Regions from separate parts of the Nocardioides kongjuensis genome, predicted to be linked through region 2. Evidence: predicted binding sites of a transcription regulator. Region 2 holds the regulator's gene; each other region holds the start of a gene.
The links. The regulator LexA, encoded in region 2, represses DNA repair genes until DNA is damaged. The targets are predictions, from matches to a motif close to TCGAACANNTGTTCGA.

Region 1 (4,606 bases), 170 kb from region 2:
CGTGCTCGCGGTCCACGAGATGTGGACGGGCGGCGTGATGATGGTGGCGCTGGGCCTGGCCGTGGGGGAGTCGCCCACGCCGTTCGCGTACGACGCCCGGACCTGGCTCGCGTGGCTGTACCTCGTCGTGATCGGCTCGATGGTCGGCTTCAGCGCCTACGTGTGGCTGCTCTCCAACGCGCCGATCGGCCTGGTCGCCACCTACGCCTACGTCAACCCGGTCGTCGCGGTCCTCCTCGGCTGGGCCCTGCTCGACGAGCCGATCACGGCGGCCGTGCTCGTCGGCGGCCTGGTGATCGTGGCCGCCGTCGCGGTCGTGATCACCGTCGAGCGACCCCCCAAGCAGGCCGAGGACCCGGCGCTCGAGCCGGCCTGAGCGGGGAACCTACCGGCGGAACGTGAGGTGGATCGTGCCGCTCTCGGCCGTCTCGGTGACGACCTCGTAGCCCGCCTCGAGTCCCCGCAGGTCGTCCCAGAGCCGGATGCCGCGACCGAGCAGGATCGGCGCGATCGCCACGTGGAGCTGGTCGACCAGCCCGGCGGCGAGGAAGTCGCGGACCACGCTGGCGCCGCCACCGATCCGCACGTCCTTGCCGTCGGCCGCCTCGAGCGCCCGGTCGAGCGCCTCACGAGGCGTCGCCGAGAGGAAGTGGAACGTAGTGCCGCCGGCCATCTCGATCGAGGGCCGGGGGACGCCGTGGGTCAGCACGAAGACCGGGACGTGGAACGGCGGCTCGTCGCCCCACCAGCCGCGCCAGTCGGGGTCGTCGGGGAAGTTGTGCAGGCCGAACATCCCGGCGCCCATGATCTCCGCGCCGAGCTCGGCGAAGTACGCCTCGGCGTACCTGTCGTCGACGCCCGTGGTGCCCGCGCCCGAGGTGTCGTGCAGCACCCGCTCGCGGAACGTCCGGGTCGCGGCGTACGCGCCCGTCAGCCGGGGCCAGTCGTCGCCGAACGGGTTCTCGGGCGTCTGGTCCGTCGTCGTCGCGAAGCCGTCGAGGGAGATGTTGAGGTCGACCCGGACTGCCATGGCGTCAGCGTACGCATGCGACCATCCCGCACGTGACCATCACCCTCACCGACCTCCTCGTGGCCGACCCGCCGGAGGCCTGGCGGGAGGCTGGGTTCGCGGTGGACGACGACGGCGGCTGCCGGGTCGGCGCGGTGCGGATCCGGCTCGTCGGGCGGGAGCGTGGCAAGGGCATCGTCGGGTGGGAGCTGGGCGGCGTGCCGGCAGGCACGACCGACCTCGACGGTGTCCCGACCGCGGCATCGACGACGCCGCCGTCCGAGCCCGCCACCCACCCCAACGGGGTGACCCACCTCGACCACGTCGTGCTGCTCTCGCCCGACCTCGCGCGGACCAGGGCCGCGCTGGAGGCCGTCGGTCTCGACGTACGGCGGGAGCGGGAGGGCGCCATCGACGGTGCCCCCGTGCGGCAGGTGTTCTTCCGGCTCGGTGAGGTGATCCTCGAGGTGATCGGGGCGCCGGACACCGCGAACGAGGGACCGTCCAGCTTGTGGGGACTGACCCATGTGGTGAGCGACATCGACGCGACGGCAAGCCTGCTGGGCGCGCGGACCGGCCAGGTGAAGGACGCCGTCCAGCCGGGGCGGCGGATCACGACGCTGCGGCACCGCGATCTCGGGATGTCGGTGCGGACCGCGCTGATCACGCCACACCTCCGACGCCATCGATGAGCCTCGAATCCACCGGGACCCTCCTTGCGAACCGTCCGCGGGCTGCGGTCGCGTAGCGGGCACAGCCTTCAAAGGCGCAGTGACGAGAGAGGTGCGTAGGAGGCAGGTTCCGCGGTCGGGTTGCGGTTCCCCAGGAAGGTCGAGGGGTCGCGCACCGACCGCCACGCGACCACCGGCCGCAGCCTCGAAAAACCGCTAGAAAACAGGCGAAACCCACCGCAAGGGCATTTCGTTCGAACGCGTGTTCGACTAGAATGGAGCCATGATCTCGGACCTTTCGGAAGCCACCCCGGAGCAACTGCTCCACGCTTCCGAAGACGGTGTCCGAGACCGTCGCGCGGCCGAGGTGCGACAGCTCGAGCTGCTGCTCGCCTGGGCCGATCTCCACTCCGGAGACCCGCGGGCCGAGCCCGGTGCCGTACCGGTCAGGTTCGGCGGTCCGCGGTTGATCACCCTCGGTGGGGACGGGACGCCGGAGGTCCAGGACCTGGCGTTGGTCGAGATCGCGATCGCCCGCCACGAGGGCGTGCTGACCACCCGCAACGCCCTGGCCGACGCGTTCGACCTGCGCCACCGCCTCCCGAAGGTCTGGGCCGGCGTCCGTGCCGGGCGGTGCGAGGTGTGGGTGGCCCGCAAGGTCGCCCGCTGGTCCCGCAAGCTCGACCGCCACCAGGCCCGGATCGTCGACGACGCGGTCGCCGCCGCACTGGACGAGGCACCCTCACGGATCCTCACGATCGCCGAAGCCAAGATCATCGAGGCCGACCCGGTCGCCCACGCGAAGCGGATCAGCGACAACCAGAAGGCCAAGGGCGTCTGGTACCCGAAACCCCGCCCCGGTGCACAGGTCGACGACACCGACGGCACCGGTAACACTGCCGGGGTCGCAACGGTGTTCGCCCGTCTCGCCGAGGCCGACGCGATCGAGCACGCCGCCATGGTCGAGCACCTCGCCACCGCGCTGGCCGAACACGCCCCCACGCCCGTCGACGGCGAGGAGCCGCTGGGGATGGACCACTGGCGGGCCGAGGCCTTCGCGATGCTCGCCGACCCCGCCGCCGTCCTCGCCTTCCTCCACGGAATCGACGAGGAAGAAGTCGAGGGCACCGGGACCGAACCCACCAACACCCCGGCTGCCGAGATCGTCGTCCACGTCGCCCAGCAGTCCGACGGCACCCTCGGCCCCCTCGCTCGGGTCGAAGGGATCGGCCCGCGACTGCTCGACCAGGTCCGCGGCCTGCTCCGCTGCAACGCCATCATCACCGTCACCCCCGTCGTCGACCTCCACAACGGCCGCTCGGTCAACGGCTACGAGCACCCCACCGACGTCAAGAAGCGCACCGAGCTCCGCGCCATCGGGGACGTGTTCCCCCACGCCACCGGACTCTTCACGAGAAACGGCCGGGCACCCGACCACGACCACACAGTCCCGTACGACAGGAACGGTCCGCCCGGCCAGACCGGTGACCACAACGACACCCCGTTGTCGCGACACCACCACCGAGCCAAGACCCACCTCGGCTACACCGTCCTGCAGCTCGGACCCGACCGCTGGGTCTGGGGCACACCCCACGGCCTCCACCGCCTCGTCACCGGCAGCGGCACGACCACCATCACCCGAGCCGAGTACCACGTCCTCGAGGAACAGGCAGTCGTGCTCGCCACCGACTACGCCGCCTGAGCGACGGACATACGCGTTGAGAGGGTCGACAATGTCCCGATGAAGTCACGCATCGGGGCAGTGATGACCATCCTCGCGTTCGCGCTCGCCGGCTGCGGAGGCAGCAGCGACGAGCCGGGCGCCGCGCCGAGCAGCAATCCGACCCGGGCGGGGACGACGCCCACCGAGGCGCCGTGGCAGGCCCTCGACGGCCCGCTCGGCCGCTGCGGCCCGCAGCCGGCGGACGTCGCGGGGACGGGGTTCGAGCCGACGGTCCTGAAGGACCCGGACGTCGGGCGGGTCCCCGCGGTGACGGCGGGCAGTGGCAGCACGGTCGCCGTCCTGCTGCACCAGACCGACGGCAACGGCCTGTGCGGGTGGTTGGCCTACGCCGCCGACCTGGTGGCGCAGCCGGGGGTCCAGGTGCTGGCGATCGACCTGTGCGGGTACGGCGAGGCGAAGTGCCGCGGCGACCGCAGGGGCACCCGCCAGGTGGACGCCGTCGACGTGGCCGTGCGCGAGGCTCGCACCCGCCTCGGCGCGACCCGGGTGGTCGTCGTCGGGGCCTCGATGGGCGGCAGCGTCGCGCTGATGACGGCGGCCACCAACCCCGACGTGGACGCTGCCGTGGACCTGTCCGGGCCGGTCGACTGGAAGGGGATCGAGGTCGTCGACGGCGGACGGGCGCTGACGGTGCCGGTGCTGGTCGCGATGGCCGACAGCGAGGGCGAGGACCAGGTCAGTGGCGCTCGGGCGATCGTCGACCGGGCGCCCGACGGCAGCCGGTTCGAGGCGGCCGACTCCGGTCACGGCTACGACCTGCTCCTCGACGCCGACGCCCAGCCGCTGCCGTTGGCCGAGACCGTCGCGGCCTGGATCCGCGGCTGACCTCCGGGGGAGGGGTCAGGGGCGGCGCTGCAGGACGACCCAGCCGAGTGCGACGCCGAACCCGGCGACGATCGGCCCGATGATCGAGAAGGTCTCGGACCTCGTGTCGCCGATGACGCCCCACGACAGCAGGGTCCAGTAGCCCCCGACGAGCAGCAGCGCGATCGCGGGCGGCAGGCCGAGCAGCAGCTTGTGCCAGCGCGGGCGGGCGCCGTACCGGTCCTGGTCCATGCCCCGAGGCTACTGGGGCCGGTCTTGGAGCACTCTCCAACCTGCCTTGGACCGGTCCACATGGTCACGGCGGTGTGACGGGTGCCACTGTGCAGGAGGCCACCCGTTGTGGTGCTGCATGGGGCA
Region 2 (4,606 bases):
AGCACGGTCAGCTGCATGGCCTCGACGGTCGTGAACCGCTTCTCACAGCTCGGCGACTGGCAGACCCGGCGGCGCCGGATCGAGCAGCCGTCGTCGGAGACACGGGAGTCGAGGACCTTGGTGTCGTGGTGCTTGCAGTACGGACAGTGCATGGTTCCCCTCCTCTCGAGACTACGGGCTGTGGACAACTCCCCCGCCTGTGGAAAAGGTGGGGCGAACTGTGCGTTTCCGCTCCGGTCCTGTGGGTGACGAAGGCCCGCCCTGTGGACTAGATGTGGAGAACTACATCGTTGTAACTACTAGATGTAGTGGTAACCGTACGCCCCGGCCACCAGTGATGCAAGCGCGGGTCGCCACGAGTTCGGCGGGGGTCCGGTCCGGGTGGAGTTTGCGCAGGTCACCGCCACGAAGGCCGGCCCGCGACCGCTCTCCGGCCGGCGATTCGCAGCAGCACGACGAGCTTCTCGGCCGGCCCGGAAGGTGTGGAGGGCGCGTTGGCTGAGCATTCCACCCACCCATCAGGAACAATGACCGCCGTGACAGGTGGCAAGCGGGCCGGCGATCGGGCGAAGGCGAAGTTCCGACCCGCGCTGCTGCTGATCGCCGCCGCCGGAACGGCGTCCATCGTGGCCTGGGGGTACCTCGTCGTCGCGGCGATCGACTTCGGCGCGACCGCCCGCCACGACGGCAAGGGCAGCGCCTGGGCCTTCATGGCCGTCGCCTCGCTGGGCGCCATGCTGTGCCTCTTCCTCACCTTCATGCTGGCCATCCGCCTCTCCCGCGCCCTGGGCATGAGCGCGCACCACCACCACGAGCCCCGCCCCAAGCGGGACCCGGCCGCCCCCAAGGGCGGCAAGCGCGCGGCTCGCTGAGCCCGTCGCCCAACCCCCGAGGACGCGCGAAGGGCGGGATCCGGTTCGGTCGGATCCCGCCCTTCGTCTTCCCCGGGGCCGTGCAGGCCCCATCTCCGCTGGGGTCGAGGCAGCGAAGAGTCATGTGGTGCGACTAGTGCGTCGGCACCCGGAGCTCCTGGCCGACGTAGACCATGCTGCCGTCGAGCGTGTTGAGCTGCTGGATGGTCTCCATCATGTCGCGCACGTCGTCGCCCGAGGTCGCGGCGGCGTCGCTCGCGATGTCCCACAGCGTGTCACCGGGGCCGACCGTCACCAGCTGGACCTGGGGGGCGCCCCCGTCCTCGCGCGTCGCGGCCGACCCGGCGGCGAGCCAGATCGCCGCGAGGGCGACCACGACCAGCGCCAGCAGGAAGACGACCGCACGGCCGCGCCGGGTCAGCCGGACCTGCCCCCGGGCGACGGGACGGGCCGCCGCAACGGGACGGGCGCTCGCCGTACGACGAACGGCGGTGACGCGGGGCGCGAGGGTGATGGTGCTCATGGAGACCTCCGGGGGAAGTGGACGGGGCTGTCTGCAACCAGGGAGGTTGTATCCAGGGGGTCCGACGGAAGGTGTTCGATCAGGCGTTCGATCGAACATGTGTACGAGACTAGATCAGGTGTTCGAGGATTTCCAGTACCGTTCGAAAGTTCGTTCGACCGGCGTGTCGCGACACGCGGTTCGAACAGATGTTTGAAACCGGCGGCCCGGTTCGGTTAGCGTCGTCACACGGGCCCGGTCGATCCGGACCACACCACCCGAGCTGAGCTGGAGGGCGATCGATGACGGAGCGCAAGGGCACGGAGCGCAAGGCGAGCAGCGTCACCGAGCTGCCCGACGGGCCGGCCGACGCGACCGGGCTGACCCCGCGCCAGCAGCGGGTCCTGGCCCACATCAAGGACAGCATCGAGAAGCGGGGCTACCCGCCGAGCATGCGCGAGATCGGCCAGGCGGTCGGCCTCACCAGCACCTCCAGCGTCGCCCACCAGCTGCGCACCCTGGAGGAGAAGGGCTTCCTCAAGCGCGACCCCAACCGGCCGCGCGCCCTCGAGGTCTTCCTGCCCGAGGTGATGGCAGCGCGCCGGGCGATGGGCACCGCCGAGGACCCCGACCGCCAGACCTACGACGAGACCGGGATCGGCGACGCCGCGCCGACACCCGCCAACGTGCCGGTGGTCGGCCGGATCGCGGCCGGTGGCCCGATCCTGGCCGAGGAGCGCGTCGAGGACGTCTTCCCGCTGCCGCGCCAGCTCGTCGGCGACGGGCAGCTGTTCCTGCTCGAGGTCAGCGGCGAGTCGATGATCGAGGCCGCGATCTGCGACGGCGACTACGTCGTGATCCGCCAGCAGCCGACCGCCGAGAACGGCGAGATCGTCGCGGCGATGATCGACGGCGAGGCGACGGTCAAGACCTTCCAGCGCAAGGACGGCAAGGTCTGGCTGCTCCCCCACAACCCGGCGTTCGAGCCGATCGACGGCACCAACGCGACCATCCTCGGCAAGGTGACGGCGGTGCTGCGGCGGGTGTGAGGTTTTCCTGACCGGTCGGTGACATAGGGTCTGTCTGTCCTGTCGCCATACCGAAGGCCGGTCCTGATGCCTCCTCGCAGCCACTTCCCCTTCATCGGGCTGCTGTCCTCGCTCCTCGCCGCACTGCTGACGGTCTCCGTCCTCGGCGGCGTCGCCCGCGCGGACGACACCTACCCGGCCGCACCGGCCGGCACCGCCGTGCCCGTCGACATCGACGACACGGTCGCGCAGGCGACCGCGGAGCACGCCCTCGAGACGGTGCAGGACATCGTCGACACCGCTCCGGGCGCCGCGCCGAGCGACGCCACGACGGGCGCCGACCTGACCATGGCGCTGCGCGACCTCGCGCTCACCCGCGACGACCTGCCGAGCGACCTGCAGGACGACGCCGCGCAGCTGCTCGCGCGGCCCGGCACCGCCCACCGGCCGCCCCCGGGCTACCCGTCACAGGGCATCGAGTGCACGCCGGGATCGGGTCTTCCCTGCTACACCGCGCCCGAGGCAGCCCCGCTGTGCAGCGCGAGCATCTGCGTGCACTACGTGCAGGGCGCCTACGCCCCGAGCTCCGGCTCGGACGTCCCGGCTCCCGGCTACCCGAACGCGGTGCTCAACGTGATGACGAACGTCGCGAACCGGTACGTCGCCGCCGGCTACCGGACGCCCGTCAGCGACGGCAACGAGTTCGACGTCTACCTCGCCGACCTCGGCAAGCGCGGCCTCTACGGCTACTGCACGACCGACCAGCGGGTCGCGGGCCACGTGACCGCGGCCGCGTACTGCGTCCTCGACAACGATTACGCCGAGTTCGGCCCGGTGCCCGGCCCGCTGGGCAACCTGCAGGTGACCGCGGCCCACGAGTACTTCCACGCGGTGCAGTTCGCCTACGACGTCAACGAGGACGGCTGGCTGCTCGAGGCGACCGCGACCTGGGCCGAGGACGAGGTGTACCCGGCGATCAACGACAACATCCAGTACCTCAAGGGCGGCCCGCTGGGGCAGCCCGCACAGCCGCTGGACCACCGCAAGGGCCTGGCGCCGTACGGCGCGTGGATCTTCTTCAGGTACCTCAGCGAGCACTTCGCGGCGGACGCCGGCGGGATGCCCGTCATCGTGCGCGACATCTGGGACCTGGCCGCCGGTCCGGCCAACGCGCGGCAGGCGATCAGCGCCGCCCTGGCCGCGCGCGGCACCGACCTGCGCACCCAGTTCGGACGGTTCGCCGCGGCCAACCGGCGTCCGGCCCTGAACTACTCCGAGGGTGCCGCCTACCCGCGGGCCAAGCTGTGGCGCGGCGTGAAGCTGTCTCCCTCGCGCCGGTCGGTCTCCGACTCGGTCGAGCTCAAGCACCTCGCCTCGCGGACGATCCGCTTCAAGTCGAAGTTCCGCGGCAAGGCCCACCTGCGGGTCCACGTGGACGGCCCGAAGCGCAAGAAGGGCGGCTACGTCCTGGTCACCATCAAGAAGAAGGGCCAGGCGCCGGTCACCAAGCTGGTCAAGGTCAACCGCAAGGGCGACAAGACCAAGCGCTACCAATTCGGGAAGTCGGTGCAGTGGATCGAGATCACCTTCGCCAACGCCGGCAAGAAGGACTCGACCGCGAAGGTCAGCGCGAGCGCGCGCTGACCCGGCTGATCCACCACCCGTTGGTCGTGGGTCAGGCCCGGCCGCTGAGGCGGCCGAGGGCCTGACGCACGACCTTCGGGTCGTTCGTGGGCCACATCGGCGGCAGGCTGGCCTTGAGGAACGAGCCGTAGCGGGCGGTCGCCAGCCTCGGATCGAGCACGGCGACCACGCCACGGTCGCTCGTCGTGCGGATCAGGCGCCCGGCACCCTGCGCGAGCAGGAGCGCGGCGTGGGTCGCCGCGACCTGCATGAAGCCGTTGCCGCCCGCCTGGTCGGCGGCCTTCTGACGTGCGCTCATCAGCGGGTCGTCGGGGCGCGGGAACGGGATCCGGTCGATGATCACGAGCTGGCAGGTGTCGCCGGGCACGTCGAGTCCCTGCCACAGGCCGAGCGTGCCGAACAGGCAGGTGTGCGGGTCCTCGACGAACTGGCGGGCGAGCTCGGGCAGCTGCGCCTCGCCCTGCGCGAGGGTGGTCAGGTGGGGCAGCTTCTTGCGCACGTGCTCCGCGGCCGCCTCCGCGGCCCGCCGGCTCGAGAACAGCCCGAGGGTGCGGCCGTCG
Region 3 (4,606 bases), 1.0 Mb from region 2:
GGGGCTGTGCGTGCTGCTCGCCGCGACCGCCGTCGTACGCGATGCGGAGTGGGTGGTCGTGCTCTGCCTCTTCGCCGGCGCCGGGGTGTGCGTGATCGGCGTGACCCGCGGACGCAGCCTCGGCGGGTTCCTGCTGTCGGGGCTGATGTGGCCGGTCGCGGGGCTGCGCGGGATGCCGTGGCTCGGGCGGACCATCGCCGCGGTCCCGGTCGTCGGCCACGGCGCCGCGGTGCTGCGCACCCTGGCCTGGTCGGTGCTCGGGCTGGTCGTCTTCGGAGCGCTCTTCGCCTCCGCCGACGCGCTCGTCGCGGAGTGGGTCGACGCGCTGCTGCCCGACCTGACGATCGACACGTTCGTGCTGCGGGCCTTCGTGACCGTGGCCGTCGGCGGCACCGTGCTCGCGGCGGCGTACCTCTCGCTCAACCCGCCGCGCGTCGAGCGCAGCACGACCGGCCCGCGGTCGGTGGCGCGCCGCTACGAGTGGCTCGCTCCCGTCCTCGTCGTGGTCGGTGTCTTCGCGGTCTTCCTCGTCGCCCAGGCGACGGTGGTGTTCGGCGGGCACGCCTACCTGCAGCGGACGACCGGGCTGACGTACGCCGAGTACGTCCACGAGGGCTTCGCCCAGCTCACCGTCGCCACCGCCCTGACCCTGCTCGTGATCGCCGTCGCCGCCCGCAAGGCCCCGCGCGAGACCCCGTCCGACCGGCTCTGGCTGCGGGTAGCCCTCGGCGCACTGTGCGCGGAGACGCTCGTCGTGGTCGCGTCGGCGCTGTACCGGATGGACGTCTACCAAGAGGCCTACGGCTTCACCCGCCTGCGCCTGCTCGTCGACGTCTTCGAGGGCTGGCTGGGGCTGCTCGTGCTCGCGGTGCTCGTCAGCGGGATCGGGCTCCGCGGTGCGTGGCTCGCGCGATTCGCGCTCCTGAGTGGCGTCGTGGGTCTGCTCGGCCTGGCCCTGGTCAACCCGGACGCGTGGATCGCCCGCCACAACCTGGCGCGGTACGACGACACCGGCCGCGTCGACTGGTTCTACCTGCGCGGCCTGTCCGACGACGCCGTCCCCGCGCTCGCCGAGCTCACCGGCAACGACCGGGTGTGCGCGCTCGCGGGTCGGGAGGTGGGTGGCGACGACTGGCTGGAGTGGAACCTGGGACGCTCGCGGGCGGTCGATGCGCTGGAGGGGATGAGGGAGGTCCCGCTCAGCGCCGCGGCGGCATGCCCCGGACGCGAGGACTGAGGCTCGGGCAGCGCAGCCAGGGTTGCCAGAACGTGGGCCAGATCCCGGGGGCTTCGTGACAACCTGAGCTTGTGGTGTCGCGGGACAAGTACGTGGTCGAGACGGATGGGCTGAGCACCTCCGAGCGAGCTGACGTGTGCCGGGAGCTTCTTGCCCTCGCGGCGCCGGAGGTCGCGACCTTCGAGACTGACATTCCATGGTCCATGGCGGAGGAGTGGCCGAGCGAGGTGCGCGAGGCAGCCGAGCGCTTGAGCTCGTTGAGGGAGCCCAGACGCGGGGAAGACCGGCTCTACCGCCGGACGGGGGTACGAAAGAACGACCAGGTCGGCGCATGGGATGCGTTCGTCGCGTTCGCGCCCTACGCGTTCGATGCGTCGGCGTGGGGGCAGGGGGCACACCGTCTGGTCGCGTTGGCCGACTGCGCGCAGTCGATCGTCGTCCGCCTGAGCGGTGACCAGATCGCGTTGGTGAGCACGGCGCTCGAAGCTCGACTGGTGCCCGTGAGGTGACCGGTCGGTGACCTTGGTGAGCCTCCCGAATCGAGCCTGCAGTGTCTCGTCGGGCGGCTCCATGGCCACGACGTCTCGCCAGGCGGTCCGCCTTCTTGCGGTTGCAACCTTGGGTGCGGGAGCGCGGACCTCACCGGGCCCTGCGCGCCTCGGGAACGCGAGATCTGAGAGACCGTCAGGCGAGCCTTGACGATTCGAACAGGTGTTCGATAGGATGAGCGCATGACTTCTCCCGGGGCGCTCGACCAGGCCACAGCCGTGGCCGAGCGTGCCTCGGTGCTGGCCGGCGTCGAGTGGGACGCGGTCGACGGGCCGGACGTGGTGGCGGGTGTGGAGGCGATCGTCGCGGCACGCTCGTTCCTCGATGCCGCGTTGCTGCGCGGGATCGAGCGGCTCGATGCCACCGACGCGGTCCGGGGGTTGGGGTGGGCGTCGGTCAAGGACTTCCTCACCCACGCCACGGGTGGTCACAAGGGGACTGGTGGTGGGCTGGTCCGCGCGGTCGAGCAGCTGCGTGACCTCCCGGAGGTGCAGGAGGCCCTCGAGTCCGGGCGGGTCACGTTGCCCCAGGCCCGGACGATCGCGTCGAAGGTCCACACCTTGCCCCGGGTGCCGCAGTTCCGGACCGCGGTCGCTGGGCGGATGCTGGAGCTGGTCGAGGCCCGTGGGCACGACGCGTCGGATCTGCAGACCGTGTTCGGTGACGTGGTCCGCGAGCTCGACCCCGACGCCGCGCTGGTCAACGCGGAGAAGGAACGCGCGAAGGCCGAACGCGCTGCTCATCACGCCCGGCACCTGTCGTTCGCCGAGGACGGCCACGGCGGGGTGAGGGTGAAGGGCTACGGCAGTGTGGAGGACGTCGAGAGGATCAAGGCCACCCTCCACCCCCTCGCCGCCCCCGTGACCAGCGAGCCGGGCTCGTGCGGCGGTGTGAACCGTGCACCGGGTGAAGCGATGTTCGACGACGACGGGGTCTCCACGAGCGCTGCGGCGTGTCTGACCCCGGGCTGCCGCCACGATGGGCGTGACCCGCGTGAGGCCGGTGCCCGACTCTGGGACGCGCTGGTCGACGCCTGTGACCGGCTCGCCGCCACCGACGAGCTGCCCCGTGACCACGGCACCAAGCCGCGAGTGGTGGTGCTGATCGACCAGGAATCACTCGAGCAGCAGGTCATCGACGCCGGGCTGGCCCGCAACGGACACACGCCGACCGGAGCCCGGGTTTCGGCGACCGCGGTCCGGCGGATGGCGTGTGACGCCGAGATCATCCCCACCGTGCTCGGCGCCCACGGGCAGGTGTTGGACGTCGGCCGTGCCCAACGACTCGTGACGACCGCGATCTGGACCGCGTTGGTCATCCGCGACCGGCACTGCGCGTTCCCCGGCTGCACCCGCATGCCCCTCGCCTGCGATGCCCACCACATCCGCCACTGGGCCGACGGCGGTGCGACCAGTCTCGACAACCTCGTGATGCTGTGCCGCCACCACCACGTCCTGGTCCACCAGACCCCCTGGGCCGTCCACATCGACCACGACACCAGACAACCCGTGTGGACCCCACCACCCCGCAACACCCGCGACGGCTACAGCAAGGCGGGGATCACCTACGCACCCGCCCGACCACGCGCCGCCTGAACCAGCCCCATGCGGGAGGTTCACGAGCGGCACCTGAGGACCGTTGCCCGGTACCTCAGGCCGAGGTGGAGCACCCTGCCGGCTTCCTAGCGTGGACGGCATGACGATCCTGCTGTCCGATCCCCGCGTCCGAGCGGTGCCCGTGGCCGAGTGCGGCGAGCCGCTGGTGCGCCTGCCGCACGACCTCTCGCCCGCCGGCGCCCTGGTGCGCGCGGACCTCGCGGACCGGCTGGTCGCCGCCGACCGGTTGCTGCCGCCCGGCATCCGGCTCCGCGTGGTCGAGGGCTTCCGGCCGGTCGAGGAGCAGCGCGCCATCGTGGCGTCGTACGGCGCCGAGCTGGCCGCGCTGCACCCCGGCATCGGCGACACGGCGCTCGAGCGGCTGACGAGTCGGTTCGTGGCTCCCGTCGACGTGGCGCCGCACGTGGCCGGGGCCGCGGTCGACCTCACCCTGGTCGACATCACCGGCGACGAGCTCGACCTCGGGACGGCGATCGACGCGACGCCGGAGCAGAGCGACGGGCGGTGCTGGTTCGCGGCGGCGGGGATCGGCCAGGACGCGCGGGCGCACCGCACGCTGCTGGCCCGGGTGCTGCGCTCGCAGGGGCTGGTGAACTACCCGACGGAGTGGTGGCACTGGAGCTACGGCGACCGGTACTGGGCGTTGCTCACCCACGCGCCGCACGCGCTCTACGGACCGATCGCCGCGGCGGTGGCGGCAGGAGCGGCGTGAGCGGCGGGCTCGCGGTGGTCCAGCGCGCCACCACGGTCAGCAAACCGCAGCTCACCGTCGACCTCGGCGCCGTCGCCCGCAACACCCGTACCCTCGCGGCCCACGCGAGCGGCGAGCTGATGGCGGTGGTCAAGGCCGACGGCTTCGGGCACGGCGCGACGGAGGTGGCGCGGACCGCGCTCGCCCACGGCGCCACCCGGCTCGGGGTCACCAGCCTCGCGGAGGCGTTCGCGCTGCGCGACGCGGGTCTCGTCGTACCTGTCCTCAGCTGGCTCAACCCGGTCGACGCCGACTTCCCTGCGGCCGCCGTCCGCGACGTCGACGTCGCCGTCCCGAGCCTCGCGCACCTCGCGGCCGTCGCCGCAGCTCCCGGCAGGCAGAAGGTCCACCTCCACGTCGACGCCGGCATGGCCCGCGACGGCGCGGAGCCGACCGAGTGGGCGGCGCTGTGCCGCGCGGCCCGTCGTGCCGAGCAGCGGGGCGAGGTCGAGG

Region 1: BJ958_RS13730 (DUF222 domain-containing protein) is a predicted target of LexA. The motif match lies at 1,935-1,950, and genes of this name have one in related genera.
Region 3: BJ958_RS19390 (HNH endonuclease signature motif containing protein) is a predicted target of LexA. The motif match lies at 1,941-1,956, and genes of this name have one in related genera.

Annotation. Positions count from the first base shown of each region.
Region 1 covers NZ_JACCBF010000001.1:2,863,657-2,868,262, reverse strand. The annotation lists gene BJ958_RS13745 (EamA family transporter) at 1-376, shown strand, start outside; gene BJ958_RS13740 (dihydrofolate reductase family protein) at 386-1,030, opposite strand; gene BJ958_RS13735 (VOC family protein) at 1,063-1,701, shown strand; gene BJ958_RS13730 (DUF222 domain-containing protein) at 1,964-3,382, shown strand; gene BJ958_RS13725 (alpha/beta hydrolase) at 3,422-4,249, shown strand; gene BJ958_RS13720 (hypothetical protein) at 4,265-4,480, opposite strand.
Region 2 covers NZ_JACCBF010000001.1:3,037,593-3,042,198, forward strand. The annotation lists gene nrdR (transcriptional regulator NrdR) at 1-152, opposite strand, end outside; gene BJ958_RS14565 (hypothetical protein) at 528-872, shown strand; gene BJ958_RS14570 (LysM peptidoglycan-binding domain-containing protein) at 1,006-1,395, opposite strand; gene lexA (transcriptional repressor LexA) at 1,677-2,423, shown strand; gene BJ958_RS14580 (MXAN_6640 family putative metalloprotease) at 2,490-4,046, shown strand; gene BJ958_RS14585 (ATP-dependent DNA helicase) at 4,078-4,606, opposite strand, start outside.
Region 3 covers NZ_JACCBF010000001.1:4,036,545-4,041,150, reverse strand. The annotation lists gene BJ958_RS19400 (DUF4153 domain-containing protein) at 1-1,237, shown strand, start outside; gene BJ958_RS19395 (hypothetical protein) at 1,309-1,746, shown strand; gene BJ958_RS19390 (HNH endonuclease signature motif containing protein) at 1,969-3,381, shown strand; gene BJ958_RS19385 (M15 family metallopeptidase) at 3,482-4,114, shown strand; gene alr (alanine racemase) at 4,111-4,606, shown strand, end outside.